Regions from separate parts of the Mesorhizobium sp. M0909 genome, predicted to be linked through region 2. Evidence: predicted binding sites of a transcription regulator. Region 2 holds the regulator's gene; each other region holds the start of a gene.
The links. The regulator LexA, encoded in region 2, represses DNA repair genes until DNA is damaged. The targets are predictions, from matches to a motif close to TGTTCNNNNTGTGTTCNG.
Positions count from the first base shown of each region.

Region 1: parE (DNA topoisomerase IV subunit B) is a predicted target of LexA. The motif match lies at 991-1,008, and genes of this name have one in related genera.
Region 3: uvrA (excinuclease ABC subunit UvrA) is a predicted target of LexA. The motif match lies at 1,844-1,861, and genes of this name have one in related genera.

Region 1 is NZ_JAMYOA010000007.1:9,805-12,850, reverse strand. It holds gene parE (DNA topoisomerase IV subunit B) at 1-920, opposite strand, end outside; gene NKH83_RS12650 (GGDEF domain-containing protein) at 1,194-2,363, shown strand; gene gcvP (aminomethyl-transferring glycine dehydrogenase) at 2,435-3,046, opposite strand, start outside.
Region 2 is NZ_JAMYOA010000012.1:5,390-8,435, reverse strand. It holds gene kynU (kynureninase) at 1-774, opposite strand, end outside; gene lexA (transcriptional repressor LexA) at 1,216-1,950, shown strand; gene NKH83_RS19025 (ComEC/Rec2 family competence protein) at 1,944-3,046, opposite strand, start outside.
Region 3 is NZ_JAMYOA010000013.1:103,554-106,599, forward strand. It holds gene uvrA (excinuclease ABC subunit UvrA) at 1-1,694, opposite strand, end outside; gene NKH83_RS20470 (hypothetical protein) at 2,399-2,695, opposite strand; gene NKH83_RS20475 (ATP-dependent Clp protease proteolytic subunit) at 2,801-3,046, opposite strand, start outside.

The DNA of each region.
Region 1 (3,046 bases), on a different contig from region 2:
CAGGTCACGGCCCATTCGAGCGAACCGTGACCGCCCTGCTTCTCGCTCTTGCCGGCGAACATTTCACGGGTGACCTGGAATTCGTCGCCGAGCGAGGCTTTCAGATAATCCTTGAGGCCGCCCGGAAAATGGAATTCGGCCTTGGCCGGCGTCGTGTCCTTTTCCCTGATCAGCGAGGGATCGCAGGTCCAGCGGATTTCGACACCGCCGAACAGATAAGCCTTTGACCGCGCCATGCGGTAGAGCCGCGCCGGCTCGAACGCCGCGCCCTTGCCGAAAATCTGCTCGTCTGGATGGAAGCGAATCTTCGTGCCGCGCCGGTTGTGCACCTCGCCGAGCTGCTCAAGGCCGGTCACCGGAACGCCTCGTGAGAAGCGCTGGCGATAGAGCTTGCGCCCAATCGCGACCTCGACCTCGAGATGGTCGGACAGCGCGTTGACGACGGAAACGCCGACACCGTGCAGGCCGCCGGACGTCTCGTAAACCTTACTGTCGAACTTGCCGCCTGAATGCAGCGTCGTCATGATGAGTTCGAGCGCCGGCTTCTTGAATTTCGGGTGCGGATCGACCGGAATGCCGCGGCCGTTGTCGGTGACTGACAGGTATCCGTCGGCGGAAAGCTCGACATCGATGAAGGTCGCATGGCCGGCGACCGCCTCGTCCATCGAATTGTCGATGACCTCGGCAAACAGATGGTGCATCGCCTTGTCGTCGGTGCCGCCAATGTACATGCCCGGGCGGCGGCGCACCGGCTCCAGCCCCTCCAGCACCTCGATGTCGGCGGCACTGTAACTCTCGCTGGCGTCGCGGGGCGCCGGCCGCTTCGCCGCCTGCACCAGCGGATCGGCCGGGCGCGCGGCGGCGCGAGCAGGCTGAGGCTGCTTGTCCAATTTGGCGAAAAGATCGTTGTTGTCGTCCATGCCGGTCCTGGATTCCGATGCTGCGAATCACCACCCGATACTGCCACGCTTTTCGCGGGCAGGCGACGGAGGTTCCTGTTACGTTCGAGGATAGAGCCTCTTACTGCAAAACCATTCGACAGCCAAGCGGCGGAAATGGGGTCGAAGCTTGGAGCATCGACGTTTTGTAAACCCTGTCCGAAGGTTACGCCGGAAGATTGGCTAAAAAGCGGTATTTGCGGACTGTCGCTGACCTAGAATGCAGCGGAACGCTCAAGAGGCTGTCGCTTAAGCATGTTGGATTACAGTTCGCTCCTGCTCGCGGCGGCGCTGTCGGGCACGTGCCTCAGCATCACCATGTTTGCGATCTGGTTCAGCGCGCCACAGGCACGCTTTGTGCTGACGGTGGCGTGTGGCATTCTCGTGCTCGTCGCACATGTGGTGTTGTTCTGGCATTACACGAGGGATCCAAGCCTCTGGCTTTGCCAGATCGTGCTTGCGCCTCTCAGCCTCGGTTTCCTGATTATCTGCCTGTCGGCCATGCAATATCTCGGCATAGGCGATTACAGGCGCGCCATCTTGCCGACCTTGGTTGCGATGGCTGTTTGCGCGGGCGCGACGTATCTCGGGTTTGATGGTGTCGGCTTCATCGTCACCTACGCGACGGTAACGGCGCTGCTCTCGCTCATCGGGGCGATGTTCTGGATTGAGGGTGGTCACGATCGACGGATATTGCTGGTCGTCTCGTTCCTGAGCGGCGTCTGTGCGCTGTCGTTCGGACTTTGCGGCGCGGTCCTGCTGGTCAAGGGGCAATGGGTGCTGGGTGTTGCGCCCGACAATTGGGCCGAGCGGGTGAATTCCGTCGTAGCCGTCGCCTGCATGACCGGGCTCGGCGCATTGACGCTCTCCCTGCACCATTTGCAGGCGCAGATCGAATTGAAGGCCGAGACGATGACCGATCCATTGACCGGGCTGATGAACCGGCGGGCGTTGACGGCACTCTATGGCGAGCGGGTCTTCGGTCCGTTCATGTCCGTCGCCATGTTCGACCTCGACCATTTCAAGAGGACGAACGACGTTTTCGGTCATCCGGTCGGCGACCAGGTTCTGCGCCGCTTTGCCGCCGTCATCAGGAAATACGCCAGGACCGGCGTCGACGCGTTCCGGTTGGGCGGCGAGGAGTTCGTGCTCGTCATGTCGCGGATGACGGAAGAGAAGGCTTATGACATTGCGAGCAAGATCAGCGTCGCCTTCGGCACGGAAGTCGTGGCCACACAACTTGGTCCGTTGCGAAGCACAGTCAGCGGCGGCATCGGCTTTGGCGGAACAAACGGCACCGGTCTCGACGATGTGCTGGCCGAAGCCGACGCAGCACTCTATGCGGCAAAGCGCGCCGGGCGAAATCGCGTCGTCGTTCGGGACCGGGCGAGCAAGGCCGACGGGCCGGCCTTGCGTTCTGCCTGATTGGGGTTTCTAGCTTCTTGTTAGACCTATGATCTTGTCGGAAAACCGGATTCCACTTTCGGAATCATGATCTATTCCGCCGCACCCAGATATTCCGACAGCGGCGGGCAGGAGCAGACCAGGTTGCGGTCGCCGGCGACATTGTCGATGCGTGACACCGGCGGCCAGTACTTTGCTGCCGTATCGGCATCGCCGGCGGGGTAGGCCGCCTCCAGACGCGAATAGGGATGGGTCCATTGGCCGGCCAATGCCTCGGCGGCGGTGTGCGGAGCGTTGACCAGAGGATTGTCGGCCAACGGCCATTCGCCCTTCGCCACCTTGGCTGCCTCGCCGGCTATGGCGATCATGGCCTCGCAGAAACGATCCAACTCGCGCTTGGGCTCGGATTCGGTCGGCTCCACCATCAGCGTGCCAGCGACCGGGAACGACATGGTCGGCGCGTGGAAGCCATAGTCGATCAGCCGCTTGGCGATATCGTCGACGCTGATGCCGGCGCTGTCCTTGAGCACGCGGGTGTCGAGGATGCATTCATGCGCGACGCGTCCGTTGCGCCCCTTGTAAAGCAGGGGGAAATGCTCGCCAAGCCGCGTCGCCACATAGTTGGCGGAGATGATCGCCGTCTCGGTTGCCTGCTTCAGGCCGGAAGCGCCCATCATGCGAATATACATCCAGGTGATCGGCAG
Region 2 (3,046 bases):
ATGGCCCCACCAGCCGGTGAGCGGCTGCTGGATATCGGAAAGATGCCGCTCAGCCGCATAGATGAAGGCAGGCGCGCCCGGGCCGCCATTCAGATATTTATAGGTGCAGCCAACGGCAAAATCGGCGTTGGCTTTGTCGAGTTCGACTGGCATCGCGCCGGCGGTGTGGCAGAGATCCCAGACGATCATCGCCCCGGCTTCCTGGGCCCTGCGCGTCAGCGCCGGCATGTCGCGCAGTTCGCCCGATTTGTAGTTGACGTGGTTGACCAGCACCACGGCGGTGCGTTCGTCGATCAGCTCCTCAATGGTCGGCGCGTCGACCCCCGAGAGGTGCAGCAGCGCATCTTTTCGCGTCGAAACCACACCCTCCGCCATGTAGAGGTCTGTCGGAAAACTATCGCCCTCGGCGACGATGGCCTGCCGCTCCGGTCGCATGGCCATGGCTGCGTGCAACAGCTTGTAGATGTTGACCGACGTCGTGTCGCAGACCACCGTCTGGCCGGCCGCGGCGCCGATCAGGCGCCCGAGCTGGTCGCCAAGTTCAAGCGGCATGTTGAACCAGCCGGCCGTGTTCCATGCGCGGATGAGATCATGCGACCATTCTTCGGTCGCGGCCTTGTACAGTTCATCGAAAGCGGCACGTGAAGCAGCTCCTAGCGAATTGCCGTCGAGATAGATCACTCCTTGCGGCAGCACAAAGCGGTCACGTATCGCGCCCAGCGGATCCGCGGCATCCATCGCCTTTACGGCCACGAGATCGGGAATTCCCGTCATGATTTGCCTGCTCCCCCAAAATCCAACGCAACGCCGGACACGCATCAACTGTTCTTCCATTACCGGGTAGCGCGTAGCAAGGCTCCACCGGCGAGAAGCAGCAGGCGGTGGAAACCGGGACTTAACCCCGAGGTTGGCGCTTTGAGTTCGTTTCGTTCACGGTGCATTGACCAAACCGCACATTCGATAGGGGTTCACTTCCGTGCCCTTTGCCGGCGGACGGCCGATGCCAATGCGCCCTTCCGGGACGCCAGAAGGGCGCAAACGAAAGCAGAATCAAGGCGATGAGGCTCGCGGCGGCGAAAATACGGTACGCCGGTAGGGGACGTCGTTTGTTTCCCGAGCCTTAACGTATTCATTAAACTTTAAACAGTTGCGGAACACAACTGGAACAGATAGTGTCTGTTCTGGGTTTGTTTTCTGATTCTGTTGGGGGTCGCTATGCTGACACGCAAACAACACGAACTGCTTATGTTCATCCACGAAAGGTTGAAGGAAAGCGGTATCCCACCTTCCTTCGACGAGATGAAGGAAGCGCTCGACCTGGCTTCCAAATCCGGAATCCACCGACTGATTACGGCGCTGGAGGAGCGCGGCTTCATTCGCCGTTTGCCCAACCGGGCCCGTGCGCTGGAGGTACTACGCCTGCCTGACTCGATCGCCCCCGGCCTCAATGCGGCACGCAAGTTCTCGCCGAGTGTCATCCAGGGCAGTCTTGGGCAAGGTGCCCCTCGGCAGGGCAAGCCGACATCGTCGCGCGTCCCTGCAGCCGGCAATGACGATGATGTCGTCGCCGCCGTTTCGATCCCGGTAATGGGCCGCATCGCCGCTGGTGTGCCGATCGATGCTATCCAGCACCAGACGCATTCGATTTCGGTGCCGCCGGATATGATCATGGGCGGCGAGCATTATGCGCTCGAGGTCAAAGGCGATTCGATGATCGAGGCTGGCATTTTCGACGGCGACACGGTGATCATCCGCAACGCCGATACGGCGAGCCCCGGTGAGATCGTGGTGGCCTTGGTCGACGAGGAGGAAGCGACGCTGAAGCGGTTCCGCCGCAAGGGCGCCTCGATCGCCCTGGAGGCCGCCAATCCGGCCTACGAGACGCGCATCTTCGGACCAGACAGGGTCAAGGTGCAGGGCAAGCTCGTTGGGCTGATCCGCCGCTACTGAGTTGCGCCCTTGGTGCCGGCTTTTGGATTGTCGGCCCTGCGGTATGGCGGCAGGCCGCGCGCCGCGCGTGAAAATTTCCGCTGCACGTGCCAGGGCCGGTATGATTTTTCGACGGCGAAGCGGATTTCGGCGCGTGTTGCCGCTTGTGGATCGAAATAGACGGCCGCACTTCCCGCGCGCGCCAGTTGCCGTTTGGTGACGACGAGGACCAGCCGGTCGTAGTAGCAGGGATTATGGGCGGTGGCGTCGTCGATGACGATCAAGCTGGCGAAGGCGCAGGCTGGCCGTGCGGTATCGCGGTCCTTGGCTTGCGCAATGATCGCGCCGGATGGATGCCTGGCGAGGCAGAGACCGTCCGTGCAAATGAACGGCATGCCCGGCGGTAGGTCGGCCGGATCGGCAATGTCGAATTGCGGATCGTTCTTTCCAGGTGTTTCCGGCGCGACGATAGCCTCTGATGTGAGCGCGCGTTTCCAGTTGTCGATGGTGAACTCATTCGGGCGTGCCCGGTTGACCGCGAGCTCACCGCTGCCGATCGGCAGCGCGACCAGCCGTGCGTCCTCCGAGATCAATACGTCGGGTACGCGCGTCTGCGTTGTCGTTAGCAAGCCAGCGAGCGCAAAAGGAATTGCCGCGAGCCGCAACCAGGTCGTCGCCATGCTGGCAATGACGAGGGCGATCGTCACCAAAAGGACAGATCTCAGCGAAATCAGTCCGACCGCATCGATCGGCGAGCGCTCGGAGATCCACCCGGACAGGGCGATCATCGCCGTCAGCCCGTTGCCCATCACGTAGAGGAAAGGCCCATCCGCGCCGAACGGCATCGCCAGCGCGCTGAGCACGGCAAAGGGCATGACGACCAGTGAGACGATAGGCATGATGGCCAGATTGGCGAACAGGCTGAGCGGCGCTACGCGCTGGAAATGCCATATGGCGAAAAGCGCCGTGGCGCTCCCTGCAATGATCGAGGTCATCGCCAGGCCGCCCATGCCCAGCAGGACCTTTCGAGTGGCCAAGCGTAGCGGCGATCGCCGGGGCGGCGGCGTGGTGGCCCTGCCGGTGCGGTAATCGGACCAGCCGGCATAGGCGCCGACAA
Region 3 (3,046 bases), on a different contig from region 2:
ACGATCACTGTGTTGCCGATGTCGCGCAGATGCTTCAGCGTATCGAGCAGGCGGGCATTGTCGCGCTGGTGCAGACCGATCGACGGCTCGTCCAGCACGTAAAGTACGCCGGTCAGGCCGGAGCCGATCTGCGAGGCAAGACGGATGCGCTGGCTCTCACCGCCTGACAGCGTGCCGGAGTTGCGCGACAGCGTCAGATAATCGAGCCCGACATCGTTGAGGAAGCGCAGCCGCTCGCGGATTTCCTTGAGCACGCGCACCGCAATCTCGTTCTGCTTGTCGTTGAGAGAAGCGGGCAGATCGGTGAACCACTGGTCGGCCTTGCGGATCGACAGCTCGGTGACCTCGCCAATGTGCTTGCCGGCGATCTTGACCGCGAGCGCCTCGGGCTTCAGCCGATAGCCGCGGCAGGCCGGGCACGGCGTGGCCGACATGAAGCGCTCGATCTCCTCGCGCATCCAGGCGGATTCGGTTTCCTTCCAGCGGCGCTCGAGGTTGGGGATGACGCCCTCGAAGGTCTTGGTCGTCTTGTAGGAGCGCAGGCCGTCATCGTAGTGGAAGGTGATTTCGCGCTCGCCGGTGCCGTGCAGGATGGCTTGCTTTGCCTCTTCGCTCAGATCCTTGAACTTGTCGCCAAGCTTGAAGCCGTAGGCAACGCCCAGCGCTTCCAGCGTTTGCGCATAATAGGGCGACGTCGATTTCGCCCAAGGGCTGACGGCGCCGGCGCGCAGCGAGACATTCTCGTCGGGCACGACCAGGCTGGCATCGATGGCGCGTTGGCTGCCGAGCCCATCGCAGGTCGGGCAGGCGCCGAACGGATTGTTGAAGGAGAACAGCCTGGGCTCGATCTCGGGAATGGTGAAGCCGGATACCGGGCAGGCGAACTTTTCCGAGAACAGCATGCGTTCATGCGTCTCGTTCTTCGATTTATTGACCGAATCCTCGCCGGTCTGGCTGGCGTCGAGCGGCCTGTCGGCAAATTCCGCTACCGCCAGTCCGTCGGCAAGCTTCAGCGCGGTCTCGATGGAATCGGCGAGCCGTGTCGCCAGATCGCCGCGCACGACGATGCGGTCGACGACGACGTCGATGTCGTGCTTGTACTTCTTGTCCAGCGCCGGCACGTCGGCGATCTCGTAGAAGACGCCATCGACTTTGACGCGCTGAAAACCCTTCTTCTGCAGCTCCAGCAGTTCCTTGCGGTACTCGCCTTTGCGGCCGCGCACTATCGGCGCCAGGATGAACAGCCGGGTGCCTTCCTCGACTGCAAGCACCCGGTCGACCATCTGCGAGACCGTCTGGCTCTCGATCGGCAGGCCGGTGGCCGGCGAATAGGGTACACCGACGCGGGCGAACAAAAGCCGCATATAATCGTAGACCTCGGTGACGGTGCCGACAGTCGAACGTGGGTTCTTCGAGGTAGTCTTCTGCTCGATGGAGATGGCTGGCGACAGGCCGTCGATCTGGTCGACGTCCGGCTTCTGCATCATTTCGAGGAATTGTCGTGCATAGGCCGAAAGGCTCTCGACATAGCGGCGCTGGCCCTCGGCATAGATCGTGTCGAAGGCAAGCGACGACTTGCCTGACCCCGACAGCCCGGTCATGACGATCAGGCTGTCACGCGGCAGGTCGAGATCGACATTCTTCAGATTGTGTTCGCGTGCCCCGCGAATGGAGAGATATTTATGGTCGGCCATCGCCGGTCGCCGCCTCAGAATCTGGAATTCGTGGGATGGGCGGGTTTTCCCGACCATCCCCTATGTAGGTAATTTCGCCGCCTTTTCGAGAGACGCCACAACTCTCGACCAAAGCGTTTAACCGCCTTTCGCGCGAACGGGCAAGCGGAAAGAACAAAGGCCGAACACGCTCCTGACAAAAGCTGCCCGTGCGGCTGGGTTCACCCGGGGTTCACAAAGCGTCTCGCGATCACATTTTTCGGTAATCGGCCATTCAAGGTTGACGTCCATCTGTCACGGGGGCAGACTCCAAACGTCAACGAAGCCGGCCGTCTTTCGATGGCCTCGCGGCCTGGGGCTAGCCTGCGAGACGCCGCGGGTTATGCGATGAGCGCTTCGACGACAGTCGCAACGAACAGAAGGAGAGCAGAGGCATGACTCCACCGGACAGTTCCTTGAGGCTCCACGTGTCGCTGGAGCCGCGGCAGGTATAAGTGGCTAGGCCAGGCGTTTGCGCTACCTGCCAACGTTGACCTGCCGATCCCCACAACAATCAGAGACTGCTAGTCGGATCGTCGGCTGAACGCCGCGAAGCATCCGAAATAAAAAGCCGGCAGTACACTCCCGGCGATTTGGATTTTAGATCCAAGAAGCCCCGTCAATTGCACAAGCAATGACGGGGCTGTTCGTTTGAAGCGCACATTTGTCGGGCATACCAGGCGAACTTACCGGCTGGGGGGCCTGATTCCGCCGGTAGCGACATCGATGGTTATGCTGCCGGAAATCCGAACGTCGGTATCGCCGATCTTGAACGTGCCGTTGCCGCTGCTTGGAACCGCGTCGTCGGGCTCAGGCTGCGGCCCTGGCTCGGCGATGCGATAGTCGCTGGTCACGCCGGGCAGGGCGCCCTTTTGCGAAGACGTCGAATTATCTTGGGCAAATGCCATGTCCACCAGCATGTTCGTGCCGGCCACAGTAGCGATAGCAAGGCACAACAGGCTGGATGAACGGCTGGCGGTCATCGCCGCACTATAGTGCATAGTGCCGTGATGGCGGCAAGACCAGATCGATGGCGCTGAAATTGCGGGCGCTCAACCGCCTCGGTTGCGTCCGCCGGCCCGGCTCGTTCATGCGGCCTGCTTGCGAGTGTCGAAAACATGGTCGACGAGTCCCCAATCCTTGGCCTCCTGGGCGGTCATGAAAAAGTCGCGGTCGAGCGTGCGTTCCACTTCTTCGTAGGTGCGGCCGCAATGGTGGGCGTAGAGATCGGTCATGCGCCGCTTGGTGCGAAGGATGCCCTCGGCATGGCGCTGGATATCGGAGGCTTGGCCCTGGAAACCGCCGAGAGGCTGATGCAGCACGATGCTGGTGTT